Regions from separate parts of the Paenibacillus sp. MMO-177 genome, predicted to be linked through region 2. Evidence: riboswitches for the same ligand, from Rfam matches in the RefSeq annotation. Region 2 holds a riboswitch; each other region holds the start of a gene.
What was found. A riboswitch is a leader RNA that binds a small molecule or an ion and turns the genes downstream of it on or off. The one in region 2 is predicted to bind ZMP and ZTP.
Positions count from the first base shown of each region.

Region 1 (3,272 bases), on a different contig from region 2:
CATTAGCGAGGCCAGTTTGGACGAATAATGCTGCTTCAGCTCGGCGTCCTTTAACGAGGCTAGATTGATCTCGATCGTCAGCAAAGCCGATTGTGCGGCAGCTTCGAACAAGATCGCTCCGATTCCCAGATCGGAGATGACGTTCTTGTTAGAAGATTCCGCAATGTGATGGGTAAATACCAGACCCTCCCGGCATACCTCAATGAGACGAAGGGGAACCTCAATCGCTTGAATCGCAGCTTCGTGAAGCGCGTTTTTGCGTATGAGTTTCTCATCATCGGAGCTCTTAGGAAGCTTTAGCGCGTCCATGTATTTATTGAACGATGAGATATCCGCCTGAAGCAGCTCTTCGCATTCTGCCGTTAAACGATGCATCTTCTCTATGACTTCAACAATCGTAGATTGAATATCGGCGAACTTTTCTCCTTGCGTCAGGTTGCCGACCATGGAAGTCATCGAAGCTCCAAGCGCAGCAATTAATGCCGCTACGCTACCTCCACCCGGCGTAGGATTGGAGCTGCCGGCTTGCTGCAGAAAATAGCGGATGGAATCATCCCACGTCGTTGTTGCAGTCATCTATTTGCCCTCCCCAAGTTGAAGGTCAATAGCCTTCATCAGATTCTCGTACAGGATTGCCGTCGTTAACGTTCCGACCCCGCCTGGTACGGGGGATACCGCCGCTGCGATTGGTTGGACGTTGATTGCAACATCGCCGACCATTTTACCGTCCGGCGTTTCATTGATTCCGGCATCGATTATAACGAGATCGGAATGAACCATGGCTTGCGTAACGACATTTGGACGGCCCACGGCGACAAAGGCGATATCGGCATGGCCCAGATGAGAAGCGATGTCCGGCGTGCGCGAGTGACAGACGGTTACGGTGGCGTTCTCGCGTTGAAGCATATGGAACAGCGGGAGTCCGACGGTTTGGCCGCGTCCGACGAGCGTTACGTTCTTGCCTTCAAGCGTATAACCGTAATGCTTTAGAAGCCGAATACAGGATTGAGGGGTAGCCGGATAGAGACCGGTGTCGCCAGTTACCGTAGCAAGCTTATTGTCAGGCGTAACTCCATCCACGTCTTTCAGCGGGGAGATCGCCTTCTCAATGGTGCTCGCCGACAGATGCCGGGGCAGGGGGAGCTCCAGCATAATGCCATGCACGGATAGATCATTGTTCAACCGATGAACAAGCCGGAGGATCTCGTCTTCCGTAACCTCGGCCGTAAATGAGTGGAGAGTAAAAACTACGCCCAGCTTCTCGGCAATTCGTTGTTTGGCCCCGGCATAATAGGCCGATGCGGGATCTCCTTCGACCAGAATGGTCGCCATATGAGGCTGGACTCCGTTCTGCTTCCACTCTTCGACCTTCGTCCGGATTCCTTCGTATACCTGATCTGCTGCTTCCTTCGCTTTCAAGAGCTTTGTCATTCCAATCCCTCCATGCCATTGTTCATGAACGAAAAAAAAAGCACCTGCGGAAGGCTCGCGAAAAACGCGAGTCTATCCATCAGATACTTTTCCCAGGCGAACGGAACGTCCAAGCCGTATGCTCCCTCGTGGTTGATTCCACTTTTTTCGCCAGTCGCATACAACGTTATTTTTCTTACTGTATCAAAAGTTTGAACGAAAGAAAAGGCGGTTACCTGTTCTTTTTGTAAGGGCTGAAACAAATTTCATCTGAAAATATTCCAAAAATGAACATATGAAAAAAGCGGGATGGTTTACTGCTAAAAAATTAATATTACGATGACATTTGTCCAATTTAACGGTGCTATAATGCAGGTGAGGTAAGGCTAACTCGTTTTTTGTAGATCTTTGTAGAATTTTGTAGAAAGGAGTTCTATTCTCTTGCAAGGCATAAATAGGAATCGAATAGCCGCGATCCGTTAGCTTTTGGCGGGGCACACGGACCACGGCTTCTGAAGAAACCGGCTTATCGGCGGTTTATTTGCCGTTGATAAGCAAGCCCTATTTATTTTATCACATTATAGCTTGGCCTACCTCTGTTAGCAGACTTATTTCCATAATGAATTCATTGAACGGAGGCATTTAAGTGGGTTATTCGGCATTAAAAAATAAACGCGTATTCGGCATTGTTTTATCCGTTATGATGCTTTTCACGCTACTGCAGCCGGGCAGTCTTTTGCCTAAGGCATCCGCAGCTTCTGCGGTGACGCTTGCGAAATGGGACGGGACGGGCACGGGAGTAGCTGATCTTCCTGCGAACCAAAACGTTACGCTTGATGTCAACAAGGACAAGAAGATGACGACAAGTCTATCAGCGGTTACGTTTTCCAACGATGCATCAACTCCTGCAATGCCAGTTGTCAGCGGCAAAGATTGGAAGGTCGGCGATTATTGGCAGGTTTCTCTTGTGTCTTCCGGCTATACGAACCTTAAAGTATCGTCGGTTCAAAGAGGGTCGAACACAGGACCGAGAGATTTCCAACTTCAATATAGTTTAGACGGGACAACCTGGAACGATGTTGCAGGCGGCACCGTCAAAGTTCAAAACGATTGGACGACAGGCGTACTGACCAATGTTGCACTGCCTTCCCAAGCGGACAATCAGGCAATGGTTTATTTGAGATGGACGCTCGTTGACAATATTTCCGTCCGTGCGGGTACGGGGTCATACTCCGCAACCGATCCGCTTGGAGCCACGGGGACCAACCAGATCGAAAATATCGTTGTAACCGGCGATTCGTCTGACGGGTCCGGCGGCGATGTCGGCAACGGCGGTAACGATAACGGCGGCGTACAAACATCGACACCTCCGGTCGTAAACAAAATTACGTTTGTGGACGACTATGCGACACTAAACGGCGATATCGGAGCAGTGCCGGCAAATGCTGAAGTTAAAGCATACGATGCGGACAATATGTCGCTTGGCAATACGACCGCAAACGCGGACGGCTCGTTTACTTTGACCATCAGCAATCCGACTCATGCGGGAACGGTGACGGTAACCGCGACGGAAACGGGCAAAGAAGAGAGTGCGAAGGTGAACATATCGGTCGGACAAACTGCCGCACCGAATGCAACCAAAATTACTTATTCGAGCCACTCGACCGTGTCGGGAACAGCATCCGCCGTAGCTGGCCGCTCAGCCGTTACGATCTATTTGGCGGATGGCACAACTCCGGCAGGCTCGACAACAGCCGAAGCGGACGGTTCGTTTACGGTTAGCCTTTCCAATGCGGACGGCAATGCGAAAATTTACGTGACTGCAAAAGCGGCGAACAAGCTAGTCAGCTCCAAGACCGGCG
Region 1 covers NZ_JBBCUR010000008.1:109,836-113,107, reverse strand. The annotation lists gene WFK81_RS23305 (cyclodeaminase/cyclohydrolase family protein) at 1-576, opposite strand, end outside; gene WFK81_RS23300 (bifunctional 5,10-methylenetetrahydrofolate dehydrogenase/5,10-methenyltetrahydrofolate cyclohydrolase) at 577-1,431, opposite strand; ZMP/ZTP riboswitch at 1,515-1,599, opposite strand; gene WFK81_RS23295 (S-layer homology domain-containing protein) at 2,057-3,272, shown strand, end outside.
Region 1: another riboswitch for ZMP and ZTP. It lies ahead of WFK81_RS23300 (bifunctional 5,10-methylenetetrahydrofolate dehydrogenase/5,10-methenyltetrahydrofolate cyclohydrolase); the one in region 2 lies ahead of rpiB (ribose 5-phosphate isomerase B).

Region 2 (3,272 bases):
CCGCCGTGAGCAAGGTTCATGCCAAGGACCGTGTCGCCTGGTTTGAGGACGGCAAGGTATACCGCCATGTTTGCTTGCGCGCCGGAGTGAGGCTGAACGTTCGCATGCTCGGCGCCAAAGATTTCTTTCGCGCGTTCGCGTGCGATGTCTTCCACAATGTCCACGTGCTCGCAGCCGCCGTAGAAGCGTTTGCCTGGGTAGCCTTCTGCATATTTATTCGTCAATACCGAACCCATAGCTTCCAGAACCGCTTCGCTTACGATGTTCTCGGATGCGATCAGCTCGATGTTGTCGCGTTGGCGCTGCAGCTCAAGGCCCATTGCCTTTAATACTTCAGGATCTTGGTTACGTAAGTTTTCCATTGTGAAAAGCCTCCTAAATATAATTAGTCGCATGTTCCCGACGTCTGCTCTGACGCCAGGCCGCTGTCTTCCAAAGTGTAAACCGCACGTGCGCCGCCAATCAGCTTAGGCCGCGAAAAAGCCATCGTGACATGAGCTGCGCCAATCGACCGGATGGACGGTCTGACCGGAACGGCAACCCGGCGCAGGTGCATGCCGATAAAGGTGTCGCCGATATCGAATCCGGCATGTGCCTGAACGGTCTCAACCAGGCAGGCGTTCGGCAAATGCCGGAATGCATACGCAGCCATTGAACCGCCTGCTTTCGGAACGGGAATGGCCGCAACCTCTTCCAGTCCGTACTTGTCCGCCGCCTCACGGGGGAGGACAAGCGCCCGGTTCAAATGCTCGCAGCACTGATAAACCGGATAAAAGCCTATATCCTTCCGGACCGCTTCAATGCCTGCATAGATCTGAGCGGCTGTCTCGACCGTTCCCGAAGTCCCGATCCGGTGACCAAGCACCTCGCTTGTGCTGGTCCCGATAACCAGCAGCTGGCCGGCTTTTAATCCTCCTGCCGTAACAAGCTCCCGCACAATGGTCTCCACATCGGCTGCAATAGCAATGGTTTCCTGTTGATTGTTCATTGTACATACCTCCTGCAAAGATAAGAATGATCACACAAATCGCTTAAGGATTAATTACACCAATGGCCTGTTAATTAAGCGGTTAATGATAATTCTTGCTTCGAAAGCATGGACCTAAGGATGAACCGTATATTGCTGCTCGATTTCCTTCACTTTCCGGACACGCCCTACATGGCGCTCGCCGTTCGAGAACGGTGTTTCCATCCAGATGCGGACAATTTCCTGCGCAAGGCCAGGGCCGATAATACGCTCGCCCATCGCAAGCACGTTTGTATCGTTATGCTCACGGGTTGCTTGTGCCGAAAACATATCATGCACCAGCGCGCAGCGGATTCCCGGAACTTTGTTCGCCGCGATCGACATGCCGATACCCGTGCCGCAAATCAGAATGCCGCGGTCAGCTTGGCCGCTGGCCACTCTGTCCGCTACAGGCAGCGCATAATCGGGATAATCCACCGACTGGCTGCAGTCGCAGCCCAAGTCTTCAATTTCATGACCAAGCGATAAAAGAAACGGAACAATTTCATCTTTCAGACGGTAACCCGCATGATCTGCACCTATTGCAATTTTCAACGCAAAACCCTCCTGCTAGTTGTCGAATCATACGGACTTATTATACCTAAAATCCTCAAAAAGACGAAAAAAGAGCATGACATGCTATGACTAGCATGCTGCTCTTTGCCCAGGCGACCGGCCGTATGTTCCGATGCTCCACCGTGGTTACCCACTTCCGTCGCCAGTTACATCGGAAACCGTCTTTGTTACCTTCATGATAGCTTATTCAAGCGTGAAAATCAATCAAATATACGCATGAATCCAGCCTAATTCCGGCATGGATTATCATCCCTTTTTAAGCGCTTGGAGAAGGGCCTTCAGGCTCTCTTCGATTTCTTTGGCGCAGCTTTCATACATGCCAAGCGTTCCGCCAAACGGATCAGCGATATCAAAGCTCGGGATCCGGCGTTCCAGCTCCAGAAGACGCGAACGCTCCGCGGCCGACAGCTGCTGGCCCAGCACCTGCTTCATATGCATCTCCGTATAAAGACGCTCGAGCTCTTCTATATCCGCCTGAACAGCGGTATCCTGATTCACATATTCTTTAAGCGTATAAGCTTTGTCCACGGCTTCCGGGAAATAGTTGAGCAAGCCGCGTTTGTGTCCGGCCGTCATCGTCAGGATAAGGTCCGCCCAAGCAACGGCTTCTCCGCTTAACGCGCGCGACGAGCCCCGATGCTCAACCGATTTGCCGCGCAGCGTTGTAGCGGCATGAGCCGAGATCGGCAGACCGTCAATGGTGGATACCCCGGCAGAACGGACCTCGAGCGGAATTCCTTGCTGCTCCGCCATTGCCCTCAGCATGGCTTCCGCCATCGGCGAACGGCAGGTATTGCCGGTACAAACAAACAAGATGCGCGTCATGCTGCAATCCCCTTTCTGGTATGGCTGATTCCATCGTTGTATTAAAATATAAATAACAGACCGAAAATGAGCAAGATCGCCCCGCCCAGCGCTTCACCGTAGCCGCCCAGATTCTCGCTGACCCGGCGCCCAAGCAGCAACCCCAGCACGGACATCAATCCGCCAAAAAAGCCAAACAATAAAACCGTCAGCAGAATATCGGCCTTGAACATGCCGAGTGTTACGCCAACGGAGAAGGAGTCGATGCTGACGCTGAACGCAAACAAAAACGTTCCGACCGAGGAACGGTAGTCCATCGATTGGGCCGATTCCCCTTTGAGCGAGTTGTAAATCATGTGTCCGCCAAGCAAAAGCAGCAATACGCCTGCAGCCATCGTCGCAACATGTCCAAGCAGACCGCTGACGAAATGTCCGGCGTAGATGCCGCCAAGCGGCATCAACACATGGAATAACGCGATGATGCCGCTTATCCGGAGCACGTCGCGCAGGCGAATCCCCTTCAGCCCGATTCCGATTCCTAACGAAAAAGCATCCATGCCAAGCGCAACCGCCATAATGAGCAGTGTCGCGAATTGTCCGGCTTGCAAAGTTGCATCAGTCACGCTATCGCCCCCATGTCCACATCCATTCTTAACCAAGATATGCGGACAAGGGGACAAACATACTACTTACTCTATAGGCGGACGATTTGATATCCAGCCGCCTTCGCCAGACGGTTCATCAGTGCGAGGCCGATTCCTTCTTCGGAGCAGCCCTCCGCCCATATTCGCTGCACGCCTTCCGAGTCAAACCGGCGAAGTGCGGCATACAGGTTATGCGCCGCCTGCTCGAGACGCAGCTCGCTGCCGTAACTGAGAACGAGGTC
Region 2 covers NZ_JBBCUR010000004.1:140,476-143,747, forward strand. The annotation lists gene glyA (serine hydroxymethyltransferase) at 1-362, opposite strand, end outside; gene WFK81_RS16140 (TIGR01440 family protein) at 386-988, opposite strand; gene rpiB (ribose 5-phosphate isomerase B) at 1,103-1,561, opposite strand; ZMP/ZTP riboswitch at 1,662-1,742, opposite strand; gene WFK81_RS16150 (low molecular weight protein arginine phosphatase) at 1,829-2,407, opposite strand; gene WFK81_RS16155 (manganese efflux pump MntP) at 2,449-2,961, opposite strand; gene WFK81_RS16160 (L-threonylcarbamoyladenylate synthase) at 3,081-3,272, opposite strand, start outside.

Region 3 (3,272 bases), on a different contig from region 2:
GGCTTCTTGGTTATATGATGGATTAAATATTAAAAAGGGGAGAGGGATTAAAGATGAACAAGTCCATCTATGACTTTCAGGTAAATGAGATAAATGGGGAGCCTATTCATCTGTCTGCTTTTTACGGCAGGGTTCTTCTAATCGTGAATACAGCAAGCCAATGCGGCTACTCCAAGCAGTTCGAAGGCCTGCAGCATTTGTACGAAAAATATTGGATGCACGGCTTCGAAATACTGGGTTTCCCGTGCAATCAGTTTAACGGCAAAGAGCCCGGCAGCCATTCGGAAATAGAAGAGCATTGCCGTCGCAATGTCGGTGTAACCTTCTCGTTGTTCGAAAAGGTAGAGCTCCGCGGTGAATCCGTTCATCCGCTCTTTCAATATTTGACGGAGCAGGCGCCTTTCCGGGGCTTTGATCCGAACAATTCCGATGAGCTGTGGATGAAGGACTTTCTTCGGCAGAATCATCCGGACCTGTATGAGGGCGACGGCGTAAAGTGGAACTTCTCCAAGTTCCTCGTTAACCGGGAAGGGCAAGTAATCGCCCGATTCGAGCCAACAACGCAGCCAAGCGATCTGGAACTGGCGATCGAGGAGGCATTATCCTCGGAACAATAGGTCTTATTATTGCGAAAATAGTAATGAAGCAGGATAAACATGCGTCCCGGAGAAGTTTCTTCTAACAAAAATTAAGAGGGAGGCATTCGCATTGAGTAAGCTTGTGAAGGTAGCTATGGCGGTTACGGCTGTTTTTGCCCTGCTTATGCAACCGGTCTCGGCTTCGGACAAAACAACCAAGTTCAAAGTTACGCTTGTCAGCGTAGAGCTGGTTGAGAATAACCATGTCGGTAACGAGTGGTTGACTAAGGCTTACGTGAACGGCAAGGAAGTACAGGAAAACAAAAGCATTACCTTAAACTTGAAATCGACGGACAGCATTAAGCTGAAGGCGTATGCCGAAGAGCAGGATAAAATTCCCGATAGCAACTCAGCCAATGATACGGTAAAGGTATCGTCCATCACAAAAACCGTCAATAAAGCGTTGAAGGTCGTTGTGACGGAGAACCGCGGCAGGTATTCGGGGAACACGGCCGAGTGGAAGTTTACCTATAAAATTGAAAAGTAGTCAAAAGGCCGATGCTCCCCAAGAAGCTTCGGCTTTCATTTTTTGGCTTCTGGCTTGTTCCCAATTCGACTTGAACTCCTTATCCGTCATATCCTTCCCTTCGGTTGCCTTGATATAGACGAACTGCCATTTGCCGCTGCCGGCAACCATGCCCCAATCAATCTCGCCCTGATAGTGGGACACATCAATCCCCCGTACCTTGTATTTAGACGCAAACAGGTTGTTATGCCAAATGATGCCCTTGTACTCTAATACACCCGCGATCATGAGGAGCAGCAGGATACACGCGGTGCTTTTCTGCCATCTTTTTAGCTTCATAGCCACCCATCCTTTATTCCTGTCTCCTTGGCTGGTCCAGCGCTTTCCAGATACATAGACGACAGCTTGTCCTTATTTGTTTCCGCAAAAATTAACTTGCTCCGCATAGGTACCCGGTATATGATAAAAGTAAATATCTGGTATGTGCGACTGGCGTAAACGTGGAGAACCACGAGGGAGCACATATGTCATCAGCCGTACGCCTGGGCAGAGTATCGTTTCTCGTGAAGAGAGGCGATGCTCTTTTTATTTAGGATGAGGGGATGAAGCAAATGAAGCGGAGAAGAAATGTTGCCATTCTGATTTACGACAACGTTGAAGTGCTGGATTTTACGGGACCGTTCGAAGTTTTTATTACGGGCAGCAATCGCGGCCAAGATTTCCATGTGTTCACCGTGGCGGAACATAACAGTCCCGTTACGGCTCTAGGCAATCTGAGCGTCAATCCGGCCTATACCATTCATGATTGTCCCAAGCCCGATATCGTACTTATCCCAGGCGGCCTGGGCTCCCGTCAGGAAATGCACAACAAGGCGTTGACCGATTGGATCAGGAAATGCGCTGACGAGTCGGAGCTGTTGCTATCCGTCTGTACGGGCGCGCTGCTCCTCGCAAAGGCGGGAGTGCTGGAAGGGCTGAAGCTGACGACGAATCGTCTTGCAACCGACGAGCTGAGGCAGGTTGCGCCAGCATCCGCTGAAATCTCCGAGACAGCCAGGTATGTAGATAACGGGAAGATTATTATGTCCGCGGGTATTTCGGCCGGCATAGACATGTCCCTCTACGTCATCAGGCGGCTTCATGGCGAAGAGAGAGCGCTTCATACCGCAAAATTGATGGAATACGATTGGGTGCAAAGAGAGCATTCCTGATCAAATATTTGTGCCGTTTTCCTGATAGCATAGCCGTAACGATGAGCGAGGGAGCTGGATCAATCTTACGAATGGAACATTACACCCGAATCCAATATGCGATTACGTTTATAGAAGAACAGCTGCAGGAAGCGCTTAGCCTGGAGGCCATAGCCGCCCGGGCGGGATTTTCGCTGTACCATTTTCAAAGGCTATTCCATGCCATCACGGGCTTTACGGTACAGGAATACATTCGGAAGAGAAGGTTAAGCAGGGCTGCCGAGGAGCTGCGGGTTAACAGCCATACGGTGCTGGATATCTCCGTGTCTTACCAATACGGCTCGCAGGAGGCGTTTACCCGTGCTTTCGCCGGTTATTTCGGCATGGCGCCGGCCCAATATAGGAAGCAACAGCCGCCATTAGCCTTGCAGCTCCCCATTGATCTCGTCGCATTAACGGCTAATATCCGAGGAGGATTAACGATGTACAAACCGGACATCATGGAACGGCCAGCGACCCGCATCATTGGTTATAACTATCCGACCAATTTGAACAACGAGCGGTATTTCGAGGAGATCCCGGGTTTCTATGCGCATTTTGGCAGTCATGAATACTATATGCGTATCCCTAACAAAGCGCGGCCGGCTTTTGCTTATGGTATCCCCCATAGTTACAGGGAGGATGGTGCCTTTTCGTTCCTTATTGGCGAGGAGGTCACCTCATTTGCGGAGGTGGAGGACGGCTTCGCCTGTCTGGAGCTTCCCGGCGGCAAGTATGCGGCTTTCCGCAACGGCAGTATGCCCGAGCTTGGACAAAACGCATGGAAATACATCTATGGAACCTGGCTGCCTAACAGCAATTACGAGCGTGGAGAGGGACCGGACTTTGAAGTGACGGATGTTCTGAATTCCACGCCGGAGAAAATCAGCATGACCATCTATATCCCGATTCGCTAAGCCGGCTTCCGGGCGGTTGTTC
Region 3 covers NZ_JBBCUR010000012.1:22,060-25,331, reverse strand. The annotation lists gene WFK81_RS26315 (glutathione peroxidase) at 54-617, shown strand; gene WFK81_RS26310 (hypothetical protein) at 709-1,125, shown strand; gene WFK81_RS26305 (GH25 family lysozyme) at 1,126-1,443, opposite strand; ZMP/ZTP riboswitch at 1,580-1,659, shown strand; gene WFK81_RS26300 (DJ-1/PfpI family protein) at 1,716-2,315, shown strand; gene WFK81_RS26295 (AraC family transcriptional regulator) at 2,387-3,250, shown strand.
Region 3: another riboswitch for ZMP and ZTP. It lies ahead of WFK81_RS26300 (DJ-1/PfpI family protein); the one in region 2 lies ahead of rpiB (ribose 5-phosphate isomerase B).